DNA from 3 places in the Variovorax sp. PBS-H4 genome. Region 3 is predicted to be linked to each of the others. Evidence: riboswitches for the same ligand, from Rfam matches in the RefSeq annotation. Region 3 holds a riboswitch; each other region holds the start of a gene.
The links. A riboswitch is a leader RNA that binds a small molecule or an ion and turns the genes downstream of it on or off. The one in region 3 is predicted to bind S-adenosylhomocysteine.
Positions count from the first base shown of each region.

Region 1 (4,158 bases), 5.0 Mb from region 3:
GCTTCCTAGACGCGTTCGATTGACCAACTCCCCGGCGGTCTCCAGGTCCACGGGAGCAAGCTCGAAGGTAGCGTCCTGAAGGATCTCGACCAATACGCCTCCAGAACCGACCACGATGCCAGGCGGGAAGGGTCGATGCGTCACCACCCCCAGGATTGCTTCGACGCCGCCGCGGATCATCTTCTGCACCAGTACGCCAGTCACGCGTGCCTCAGGTGCCTTGCGGGCGACGCTCTCCTGAATCTGCCGATAGGCGGCCCTCACAGCGTCTGCGTCGGACAGATTGATGATCACGCCGCCGACTTCGCTCTTGTGCGGAAGGTCCGCGGACTCAATCTTCAGCACTACGGGGTAGCCGACTACCTCGGCATGGGCAACAGCATCGCTCTCGGATGAAGCCAGACCTTCGGCGGTCACGGCAATTCCATGGTCCTCGAGAAAGAGCTTGCTCTCGCGCTCGGTGAACGGGTCACCGGATACGAGCCTTGAAGCCCACTCTTCCTGGCGTTCGACGCTGAGCGTTTTGGGAGCGGCTTCGGTGGAGGCAAACGCCGCATAGTCCACCAGATGCTTGATCGCGCGCAATGCATTCCCCATACCGCACAGCGTCGGAATTTGACTTAGTGGAGCAAGCACGTCGGGGTGAATCCTGGCTGACAGATTGTTGAAGAACACGACCGGCTTGTGAGCATGGTTGGCGCGCTCGGCAACGGCCTTGGCGAGCTTCTCGTAGATGGCCGCCTGGTCTTCCCCCATTGAAGAAGGACAATCTTGCGAAACTGCAACGATGTGAATCGACGGATCGTTCAGCAATGCGTCCAGGCAGTCGCCGTACATCTTGGTGTCGAATACGCCAACGCCGGTAGCGTCAAGCGGATTGCGTGGCGCCCCGAAGGGGGGAAGCACGGTCCTAAGATGCGCCACGGTCGATTCACAGAGATCCGGCAACACCAGTCCGCAGCGTTCAGCGATGTCGCATGTCATCGCCAGCTCGCCTCCGCTTACGTTGAGCACGCCTAGCCCAACACCTTCAGGCATCAAGCGAGTCGCAGAGAACAGCGCGATCGTCTGGACCAGCTCGTCGTAGTCTTCCACCAACACCACACCATGACGGCGAAAGAACGCCTGCAACGCACTGTCGGAGCTGGCGATCGCGCCCGTGTGAGCGGCACTCGCAGCCGCTCCGGAGACGGAGCGGCCGACCTTCAGCGCCACGATCGGCTTGCCCGCCTTTCGCATCTTCGCCGCGGCGCTGGCAAATGCAGCGGGATCGCGCAGCGTTTCCACAAAGAGCGCCGCCACCTTTGTCGAGGGATCCTGCGCCAAGTAATCAAGGTACTCGGGAATATCTGTTACCGCCCCGTTTCCGAGGGACACCAGATGGCTGAACTTGAAGCGATTCAGACTGCTCAAGGCGATGCAAGCCGAACCCGAATGCGAGATGAGCGCGATGTCCCCGGGTTCCAAGCCTTCCGGTACAGCGGCGCTGTAGAGAGCCACACCCTGCGCAACGCTGAAAATGCCAAGGCAGTTCGGCCCGCATAGATTTATCTGGTTATCGCGGCAAAACGAACCAATCTCAGCCTGCAAAGCGGCTCCGCGCTCACCCGTTTCAGCAAATCCGCTTGCGTAGAGCACGGCGCTGCGCGCTCCCGCTGCATGCGCACTTTTGAGGGCCTCGAGCGCCTTGTCCGCGCTCAGGGCAATGACGACGCAATCCACCGGTTCTGGCAGCGAATCCACGCCTCGATGGCAGGGTAGACCCAGAACTGATTCCGCGCTGGGGTGAATGGGATAGATGGCCCCTCCGTACCCGACGCGAAGGAGGTTCTTGATAACGGTGTTGCCCATCGTGTCGGGGCGCGGCGACGCACCCAGCACGGCGATGGACTTGGGATTCATCAGTGAAGACAGGTAGTGCAAAAAGCAGGCTCCCGAGCTATCCATTCGAGACACGATTGTCACGATGCGGCGACTCTAGTGAGCGGTCCTATGCGGGTCAATCACAGTTTTTCGGCGCCAACGTACTAATTTTTGAAACACGCTAACGCGGTCCGAACACTAGAATTTACCTACCGAGGAGCGCTGCAACGATCGCACTCGCCAATGCGCGCGAGGCCGGTCTGTCAGGCTCGGAAGGCTGCCAACGACCGGCGGCTGCAACTGCGCTCACCGACAGGGTGCGGTGAGCCTCGGCGTTCATCAGGCTCTGGCGGCAACCCACTAGAAGGAGCAATAGGATGAACGAGAAAGTGACGTCGATGCGTGCGGCAGACCGCGTCGTAGCTGACATCAAGTTGGCCGATTGGGGCCACAAGGAGCTTCGCATCGCCGAGACGGAAATGCCTGGCCTGATGGCGATCCGGGACGAGTTCCTGGGACAGCAACCCCTCAAGGGGGCGCGTATCGCGGGGTCTTTGCACATGACCATCCAGACCGGGGTGCTGATAGAGACGCTGCAAGCGCTTGGCGCCACCGTCCGATGGGCCTCATGCAACATCTTCTCCACCCAGGACCATGCCGCAGCTGCCGTGGCCTCCACTGGCACCCCTGTGTTCGCCGTCAAGGGTGAGACATTGGAGGAATACTGGGACTACACCCACCGCATCTTCGACTTCGGTGGCGCGCGCGGAGACCCCGATGAAGGTCCGAACCTGATACTCGACGACGGGGGCGACGCTACCCTCCTCATGCACCTGGGGACCAGAGCGGAAACGGATCGCAGTGTCATTTCCAAGCCGACGAGTTCCGAGGAACGCATCCTATTCGCAGCGATCGAACAAAGATTGAGCAGCGATCCGACGTGGTACAGCCGCCGCCTGCGCAACATCATAGGTGTGACAGAGGAGACGACCACGGGTGTCTTGAGGCTTAACGATATGAGCGCAAAGGGGGAGCTCGCCATTCGCGCTATCGCCGTGAATGACTCCGTCACCAAGAGCAAGTTCGACAACACCTACGGCTGCAGAGAATCGCTGGTGGACGCGATCAAGCGCGCTACCGACGTCATGATCGCAGGCAAGATCGCCGTGGTCGCCGGCTTCGGCGGCGTAGGAAAGGGTTGCGCGCAGGCGCTGCGCGCCCTCAGTGCTCAGGTCTGGGTCACGGAAGTGGACCCGATCAATGCGCTGCAGGCAGCTATGGAAGGGTATCGAGTAGTGACGATGGACGAGGCGGCAAGCCAAGCCGACATCTTCGTGACCGCAACGGGGAACCGCGACGTCATTACATACGAACACATGAGCCGCATGAAGGATCAAGCCATCGTCTGCAATATTGGGCATTTCGACAACGAGATCGACGTCGCCTCTCTCGCAGAATGTCAGTGGGACGAGATCAAGCCTCAGGTCGATCATGTAGTCTTCCCCGACGGCAAGAGGATCATCCTGCTCGCCAAAGGCCGTCTGGTGAACCTGGGTTGCGCGACCGGCCACCCGAGCTTCGTGATGTCAGCCAGCCTCGCCAATCAGACGCTTGGCCAGATTGAGCTCTTCACCAGGCAGGAAGCCTATGAGAAGGGCCGGGTGTACGTGCTCTCGAAGCTCCTGGACGAGAAAGTCGCACTGTTGCATCTCGCCAAGCTTGGCGCCTCGCTGACCCAGCTCTCCGACGTGCAGGCGGCATACATCGGAGTGGACAAGGCTGGTCCGTTCAAGTCCGAAGCGTATCGCTACTGAAGGCGCGTCGACCAGGGGCGCAGCGATCCTCGCCCACTGGGTGGCTCAATAGCCGCGGTCAACGTCCACTGCAAACTCGGGCACATTCCCGCGTCGCACACAGTCAAGATTCAGCAGGGTCTGACGCGCAATCTCCAGGGTGCTGGCGCGGGTCGCCATGTGAGGCGTGATCAATACCTGCTCCTGGTCCCAGAACGGGTGTTCCGGCGGCAGCGGTTCCTGCATGAATACATCCAGAGTGGCGCCGGCGATATGTCCGGAGCTCAATGCAGCCAACAGGTCAGCCTCGTTCAGGTGAGCACCGCGCCCCACATTGATGACATGCGCACCTTCTGGCAACCTGGAAAACAGTGAGGCACAGAGGAAGCCACGAGTCTCGATAGTAAGAGGCAACAGACATACTAGCGTGTCGCATGCTGCCAGAAAGTCATCCAGTTGAGTTGCCCCGTGGTAGTGGGCCACGTATGCTGGCAGGTCTGCC
Region 1 covers NZ_LR594675.1:5,281,666-5,285,823, forward strand. Annotated here, with positions in the region: gene E5CHR_RS25200 (acetate--CoA ligase family protein) at 1-1,902, opposite strand, end outside; S-adenosyl-L-homocysteine riboswitch at 2,072-2,178, shown strand; gene ahcY (adenosylhomocysteinase) at 2,262-3,677, shown strand; gene E5CHR_RS25210 (2-hydroxyacid dehydrogenase) at 3,723-4,158, opposite strand, start outside.
Region 1: it holds a riboswitch for S-adenosylhomocysteine, as region 3 does, so the genes downstream of both, ahcY (adenosylhomocysteinase) here and metH (methionine synthase) in region 3, are expected to answer to the same signal.

Region 2 (4,158 bases), 5.3 Mb from region 3:
GTGATCGCGCCTTCGGTGGTGAGCGTGTCGTCGATGTCGGTGAACACGCCGACGAGCTGTGCGCGCGCCTCAGCTGGCCAGGCGTCGAGCGGCAGCATCAGCCGTGACCAGGGCCGCCCCAAGGGCGGCTGCGCCCCCTTTGAGGGCAGCGTCGACACGTCCGTGCAGAGCGTGGGGGCGTCATCAGCCTGCGCTCTGCAGGGCCAGGCCCGCGTGCTCTCGCAGCGGATGGAAGTGGATCTTGGGAAAACGCTCCTGCGCCAGCCGCACGTCATAGGGCGAGGTGCACAGGTAGGCGAGCGTGTCGGCCGCGTCGCGCGCCATGCGCGCCGGGTACGCGTCGGTGAAGGCGCGCAGCTCGGCCGGCGTGTCGGCCGTGATCCAGCGCGCACCGGTGTACTGGCAGCCTTCCAGCCGCACGTCCGCGTCGTACTCGGTCTTCAGGCGGTGCTGCACCACCTCGAACTGCAGCTGTCCGACCGCGCCCAGCAGCATCGGCCCGCCCACTTCGGGCCGGAACACCTGGATCGCGCCTTCCTCGCCGAGCTGCGCCAGGCCCTGCTGCAGCTGTTTGGTCCGCAGCGGATTCTTCAGGATCACGGTCATGAACAGCTCGGGCGCGAAGAAGGGCAGGCCGGTGAACTGCAGGCTTGCACCGTCGGTGATCGTGTCGCCCAGCTGCACGCCGCCATGCGTCGTGAAGCCCACGATGTCGCCGGCGTAGGCCTCCTCGACGGCCTCGCGGCGCTGGCTCATGAAAGTCACGACGCTGGTCGGGCGCAGTTCCTTCGATGTGCGCTGCACCTTGAGCTTCATGCCGGGCGTGTACTTGCCCGAGGCCATGCGCACGAAGGCGATGCGGTCACGGTGGTTGGCGTCCATGTTGGCCTGCACCTTGAACACCACGCCGGCGAAGTCCTTGTCCTCGGGCTGGATCTCTTTCACCACGGGCTGGCGGTTGACCATGGTGGTGCTGGTGCGCGAACGCGGCGAAGGCGCGAGGTCGACCAGCGCCTCGAGTACTTCCATCACGCCGAAGTTGTTCACGCCGGAGCCAAAGAACACGGGCGTCTGCTTGCCTGCCAGGAAGGCCTCGCGGTCCCAACTCGGCGAGGCGCCCGTGGCGAGCTCCATGCTTTCCATGGCGCTCTCGAAATCGGTGCCGAAGCGCCGGGTCAGCGTGTCGCGCTCGGTCAGCGCAAGCGTCTCGAAGTCTTGCGGCAGTCGTTCGCTGCCGGACTCGAACACCGTCATGGCCTGCGTGCGCAGGTTCATGATGCCGCGAAAGGTCTTGCCCTGGCCCACGGGCCAGGTCATCGGCACGCAGGGCATGCCGAGTTCGCGCTCCACCTCGTCGAGGATGTCGAGCGGCTCGCGCACCTCGCGGTCCATCTTGTTGACGAAGGTGATGATGGGCGTGTCGCGCTGGCGGCAGACCTCGATCAGCCGGCGCGTCTGCGCCTCCACGCCGTTGGCCGCGTCGATCACCATCAGGGCCGAGTCGACCGCGGTCAGCACGCGGTAGGTGTCCTCCGAGAAGTCCTTGTGGCCGGGCGTGTCCAGCAGGTTGATCACGTGGTCGCGGTACATCATCTGCATGACCGACGAGGCCACCGAGATGCCGCGCTGCTTCTCGATCTCCATCCAGTCGGAGGTGGCATGGCGCGAGGCCTTGCGCGCCTTCACCGAGCCGGCGATCTGGATCGCGCCGGAGAACAGCAGCAGCTTCTCGGTCAGCGTGGTCTTGCCCGCGTCCGGGTGGGAAATGATCGCGAAAGTGCGGCGGCGACGGGTTTCGGAGGCGAAGGACATGGGGGTGAACGCGGTGCACGCTCACGGGCGCGGCTGGTCGGCAAAGCCCATGATTTTAGCGAGAGCGGTTCACATCAGGGGCCAGGAGGGCGCCGCTTCGAAAGGCTTTGATTGTGGGCACGGATTTTGGGGATGCAGTTCAAGGCGAACTGCAAGCAGACAGGCTGGCGCTAAAATGCCGCCTTCCGAGGAGCGTTGCAGCGCCGCCAGGCGTGAGGCTCGGACCACACATCGCAACCACGCTCAACCGCTGTTCTCGCGGGTGAGCCCGTTCCGCCAGGACCCCGAAAGCAGCGGCCTCACTCAAACTTGTTTGGAGTCCTCATGAGCGCCGTTCTCAAAGCTTCCCCGGTGTCCACTGCCGACCAGGCGATCGCCGACCTGTCCCTTGCCGCCTGGGGCCGCAAGGAAATCAAGATCGCCGAAACCGAAATGCCCGGCCTGATGGCCATCCGCGAAGAATTCGCCAAGAGCCAGCCGCTGAAGGGTGCACGCATCACCGGCTCGCTGCACATGACGATCCAGACCGCGGTGCTGATCGAGACGCTGCAGGCGCTGGGTGCGACCGTGCGCTGGGCGTCTTGCAACATCTTCTCGACGCAGGATCACGCGGCCGCCGCGATCGCTGCCGCCGGCACGCCGGTCTTCGCGGTCAAGGGAGAGTCGCTGGAGGATTACTGGGACTACACCCATCGCATCTTCGACTTCGGCCAGAAAGGCGCTGCCGGCGAAGGCCCGAACATGATCCTCGACGACGGCGGCGACGCCACGCTGCTGATGCACCTGGGCCAGAAGGCCGAGAAGGACCAGGGCGTGCTGGCGAACCCGACCAGCGACGAGGAGCGCATCCTTTACGCCGCGATCAAGGCCAAGCTGGCCGTCGACCCCACCTGGTACACCCGCAAGTCGGCCGAGATCATCGGCGTGACCGAGGAGACCACCACCGGCGTGCACCGCCTCAACGAAATGGCCGCCAAGGGCACGCTGCTGTTCCGCGCCATCAACGTGAACGACTCGGTAACCAAGAGCAAGTTCGACAACCTCTACGGTTGCCGCGAGTCGCTGGTGGACGGCATCAAGCGCGCGACCGACGTGATGATCGCCGGCAAGGTGGCGGTGGTGGCAGGCTACGGCGACGTTGGCAAGGGCTCGGCCCAGGCGCTGCGCGCGCTCAGCGCCCAGGTGTGGGTGACCGAGATCGACCCCATCAACGCGCTGCAGGCAGCGATGGAAGGCTACCGCGTCGTCACCATGGAATATGCCGCCGACAAGGCGGACATCTTCGTCACGACTACCGGCAACAAGGACGTCATCACGCACGCCCACATGGTGGCGATGAAGGACCAGGCGATCGTCTGCAACATCGGCCACTTCGACAACGAGATCGAGGTCGCCTCGCTCGAGAAGTACGAGTGGGAAGAGATCAAGCCGCAGGTCGACCATGTGATCTTCCCGGACGGCAAGCGCATCATCCTGCTGGCCAAGGGCCGGCTGGTGAACCTGGGCTGCGGCACCGGGCATCCGAGCTATGTGATGAGCTCTTCCTTCGCCAACCAGACGATCGCGCAGATCGAGCTCTTCACCAAGCCCGACGCCTACCAGGCCGGGAAGGTCTACGTCCTGCCCAAGCACCTGGACGAGAAGGTCGCGCGGCTGCAGCTGTCAAAGCTCAGGGCCGAACTCACCGTGCTGACGGACGCGCAGGCCGCGTACATCGGCGTGAACAAGAACGGTCCCTACAAGCCGGACAGCTACCGCTATTGAGCGGAGGCCGCGCAATACCGTGCGCGCCGATCAGTTGCTCGTCGAACGCGGCCTGGCTGCTTCCCGTTCGCAGGCCGCGCGCTTGATCGCAGGGGGCCTGCGTTGGCGGGACGGTGCGTGCTGGCGCACGGTGGGCAAGAACGGCGAGGACCTGCCGAAGGATGCGGAGCTCGAGCTGCTCGACCCCGCCGAAGCGCGTTATGTCTCGCGAGGCGGGCTCAAGCTCGAGGGAGCGCTGGCCGCGGCCGGCATCGAGGTGCGCGGTAGGCGCTGCCTCGACGTCGGCCAGTCGACCGGCGGCTTCACCGACTGCCTGCTGCAGCAAGGGGCTGCGCACGTGGTGGGCGTAGACGTCGGGCACGGCCAGCTGCATCCGCGGCTGCGCGAAGATGCGCGCGTCACCGCGGTCGAGGGCGTGAATGCGCGCGTGCTCGATGCCTCGGCCTGGGACGCGGCAGCGCCGGCGGCGCCGCAGTTCGACCTGATCGTCGGCGATTTGTCCTTCATCTCGCTCACGCTTGTGCTGCCTGCCCTGGTTCCTCTGCTCGCCGCGACAGGCGAACTCCTGATGCTGGTCAAGCC
Region 2 covers NZ_LR594675.1:5,578,363-5,582,520, reverse strand. Annotated here, with positions in the region: gene E5CHR_RS26710 (HAD-IIB family hydrolase) at 1-98, opposite strand, end outside; gene E5CHR_RS26705 (peptide chain release factor 3) at 184-1,812, opposite strand; S-adenosyl-L-homocysteine riboswitch at 1,994-2,064, shown strand; gene ahcY (adenosylhomocysteinase) at 2,137-3,576, shown strand; gene E5CHR_RS26695 (TlyA family RNA methyltransferase) at 3,596-4,158, shown strand, end outside.
Region 2: it holds a riboswitch for S-adenosylhomocysteine, as region 3 does, so the genes downstream of both, ahcY (adenosylhomocysteinase) here and metH (methionine synthase) in region 3, are expected to answer to the same signal.

Region 3 (4,158 bases):
GCGGCCACAGCGGGACCTGTTTCTTGTTGGCATGCAGGTGCCGCACCTTGTCGTAATCGGCGTTGAGCTCGTCGATGTACGCGGTGGCCTGCTCCGACAGCAGCGACTGCGCCACGCTCACGCTGCGCGAGGCGTCGGGCACGTAGACCACCGGCCCCTCGTAGTGCGGTGCGATCTTCACCGCCGTGTGCACGCGGCTGGTGGTGGCGCCGCCGATGAGCAATGGGATCTTGCGGATGCGGAAATGCTCGTCCTTCTGCATCTCGCCGGCGACGTACTGCATCTCTTCCAGGCTCGGCGTGATCAGGCCCGACAGGCCCACGATGTCAGCGCCCTCGACCTTGGCACGCGCCAGGATCTCGTGGCAGGGGACCATCACGCCCATGTTCACCACCTCGAAGTTGTTGCACTGGAGCACGACGGTGACTATGTTCTTGCCGATGTCGTGCACGTCGCCCTTGACGGTGGCGATGACGATCTTGCCCTTGCTGCGCACGTCGCGGCCGGCGGCTTCGTCCTGGCGCTTCTCCTCTTCAATGTAGGGAATGAGGTGGGCCACGGCCTGCTTCATCACGCGGGCCGACTTCACCACTTGCGGCAGGAACATCTTGCCGGCGCCGAACAGGTCGCCGACGACGTTCATGCCGTCCATCAGCGGGCCCTCGATCACGTGCAGCGGACGGCCGCCCTTGGCGAGGATGGCACGGTAGGCCTCCTCGGTGTCCTCGACGATGAAGTCGGTGATGCCGTGCACCAGCGCATGCGACAGGCGCTGCCCCACCACGACGGGCTGCTCCGGCGTGCCGCGCCATTCGAGCTTCTTGCTGTCGTCCTTGGCGCCGCTCTTGGCGCTTTCGGCCACTTCGACCAGACGCTCCCCCGCGTCGGGCCGGCGATTGAGCACCACGTCCTCGACGCGCTCGCGCAAGGACGGCTCGAGGTCGTCGTAGACGCCCACCATGCCGGCGTTGACGATGCCCATGTCCATGCCCGCCTGGATCGCGTGGTAGAGGAACACCGTGTGGATCGCCTCGCGCACCGGATCGTTGCCGCGGAAGCTGAAGCTCACGTTCGACACGCCGCCCGAGACCTTGGCGCCCGGCAGGTTCTTCTTGATCCAGCGCGTTGCCTCGATGAAGTCGACCGCGTAGTTGTTGTGCTCCTCGATGCCGGTGGCGATCGCGAAGATGTTGGGGTCGAAGATGATGTCCTCGGGCGGGAAGCCCACTTCGTCGACCAGGATGCGGTAGGCCCGCTCGCAGATCTCGATCTTGCGCTGGTAAGTGTCGGCCTGGCCCTTCTCGTCGAAGGCCATCACCACCGCCGCCGCGCCGTAGCGGCGCAGCAGCGTCGCCTGGTGCATGAAGGCCTCGACGCCTTCTTTCATGCTGATCGAGTTGACGATGCCCTTGCCCTGGATGCAGCGCAGGCCCGCCTCGATCACCTCCCACTTGGAGCTGTCGACCATGATCGGCACGCGCGCGATGTCGGGCTCGCTGGCGATCAGGTTCAGGAAACGCACCATCGCCGCCTTGCTGTCGAGCATGGCCTCGTCCATGTTGATGTCGATCACCTGCGCGCCGTTCTCGACCTGCTGGCGCGCCACCGCCAGCGCTTCCTCGAACTGGCCGTTGAGGATCATGCGGGCGAAGGCCTTGGAACCGGTGACGTTGGTGCGCTCGCCGATGTTGACGAACAGCGTGCCCGCGCCGATCTGCACCGGCTCCAGGCCGGACAGCTTCATCGGGGGGACTTGGGCGGGAGAAGAGGAATCTGAAGACATGGGCTCACCTGGGGACGGGGTTCAGGCGAGCGTCGTTGCACTCCAGAAGATGGAAGCCCAAGCCTGACGCGGCGCCCTCGAATGGGAGGGCCGCGCTGCAACGCTCCTTGGGAGCGGGGATTTTACGCCGGCTGTGCGGGCGCCGGGCCGCCGATGCGGATCGGCCGGGATGGCGTCGGCAGACGCAAGGCAGTCATTGAATTGCGGGATTTCGTTAATGAGCAAAACTCCGGCGGCTCAGCAGAAGTGGAACCCCTGCCAACAGCACGTTACGAAGCTTTGCGCAGTCGTTTTTCGCACGGGGAGAGGTCAGGGGTGCGTATTTGTTGCGAAATGTTTTGCCTCTTGCAGAAAAAGGGGCGGCAGGGAAATCAACAAATTGATGACGCGCGCGGAAATGTCGCAGCCACTTCATTCGATGGCTCTACAGGCTTTGTAATTTCAACCGAAACACGCTTTATGAAACCTTCATCTTCGTCCTCTTCTTCGCCCTTATCTTCCACAAGGCAGATCGACGCTCGTCTTTCTACTGAGAAACAGAAAACCGAGTCAGGGAAGAACAACCCCACCCAACGCGCCCCACTTGGCAATTTCGTTGATTCCGCTTCGGTAAAGAGAGAGCGGTATTCGAGGCAAAACCGATCCATCGACCTACGCAAACCCACCAACGCTTTGCCACGACCGATTCGTGGCCGCAACGACGCAAAAGGGCAACTAGCCCCATTTGAAGAATTTCATATTCCCATATCTGCCCCTCATTCCGAGAGCATCGTCAATCTCGATCCCGAGAACTATGGAGCGGAAAGCGAGCATTTCGCAGAAGCAGCCAAAACTGACGACTCAACAAAAAAAACGCATCTCCTGGAAAACGAAAAATCTTCGACTACACCTATACAGACAAAGCCGTCGAGGCTGCACAGAGTGCCCAAATTTGGAGCTCTGATTTCTCCGAGGAACAAGACCAAATCCGACAATGCCAGGATGCCGAGCATCTTCAGAAATGAAAAAGCAGACTACTTGCGTGTGCGGGAGAATCCGGTCTCGAACCATCAAGACCAGTTATTTTTGCCTCTTGGCGAAGAAGACAGTTCCTCCTCGATTACACCTACCGACGATGCAGCCGCAAAGACAAAATCATCAAAGCCGAAGCTCACTGCGCTAACCAAGATGAACTTTAGAAGTCTCATTTCACCCCGGAAGCCGGAAAATAGCAGAGTGGCTACAGACCTTAAGCAAGACATCTACAGCACGGAACCGCCGACCACGATTGCGGAGCTTCCAGCTGGAGAAACAATTGACGCTGATCAGTTGGCGGCGCTCATCGAGGGTGCGATTGAAAGGCGAAGCGATATTAGAGCCTCTCGGTTGAGGGCGTTGAATATTATTTATTGCGCTGCCGGTGGCGAGAGCTTTTTCCGAGATTCACCCTCGTGCCCGGAAATAGGTGCGTACGCGAAATTTCTGAGCGGACTTGAGCGGACATCCGAGGCATCCGCGGCACTACGCCTGAAGAGCCTATCCAAGCAATTAGGTAGATTTTTAGGCAATGAATCCAAAAAGGAATTGGCTGATCTTAAAAACGATGCTGCCTCAGTCAAGAAATGGGTCGAATCTCAATTTAAACAGGAACGTGACATGGAATTTGATACCGAGATTCGGGTCACAATGGAGAACATCGCCAAGGTGTTCGAGCAGGCAGAGGGGGCGATAGGGTCTAATAGCCGCGCTGTGAACATTCTCTATTGCGCTGCTGGTGGCAACAATGGCATTATTCGATCGGATTGGTATCCGGAAACCCATACCTTCACCACATTTCTGACGGACCTGCCGGAAGGAATGAGGCAGGAGTACGTAGAAGCCCTCTTCAACCAACTCAAGCAGCACATTCCCGAGAATTCTCGGTATAACATTAACAGGCTCATCCAATCCGGCGACATCCACGACCTTTTGGACCAGTTGGGGAGATATTTGGGCATTCACCAGTAGTCCTAAGAACGATCTCGTCGTGCTCCCCGGGCGGCCCCCTCACGCCGGCTGGGCCGCCCCCGACGCCGAGGCGGGCAAGCCAAAAATCCCGTCGAAGGCCCAATTGAAGGCAAAGGTGTAGATCAGGAAGAACACCACCAGGCCCAGGTCCATCACCAGGGCCTGCCACAGGCTTACTTCGAGCCACCACGCAAAGATCGGCACGAGGAAGGCCACCAGCCCGCCCTCGAAGCCGATCGCATGGGTGACGCGCCGGCGCAGGCTCCGGCCGCGCACGGCCTGACGCGACTCCCAGCGCTCGAACAAGGCGTTGAATGTGAGGTTCCAGACGACCGCAATGGCCGAGGCCAGCACGGCCACAACCCCCGAGTGACCGGCGCTTTGCCCCG
Region 3 covers NZ_LR594675.1:285,655-289,812, reverse strand. Annotated here, with positions in the region: gene metH (methionine synthase) at 1-1,744, opposite strand, end outside; S-adenosyl-L-homocysteine riboswitch at 1,804-1,898, opposite strand; gene E5CHR_RS01380 (hypothetical protein) at 1,865-3,769, shown strand; gene E5CHR_RS01375 (PACE efflux transporter) at 3,809-4,158, opposite strand, start outside.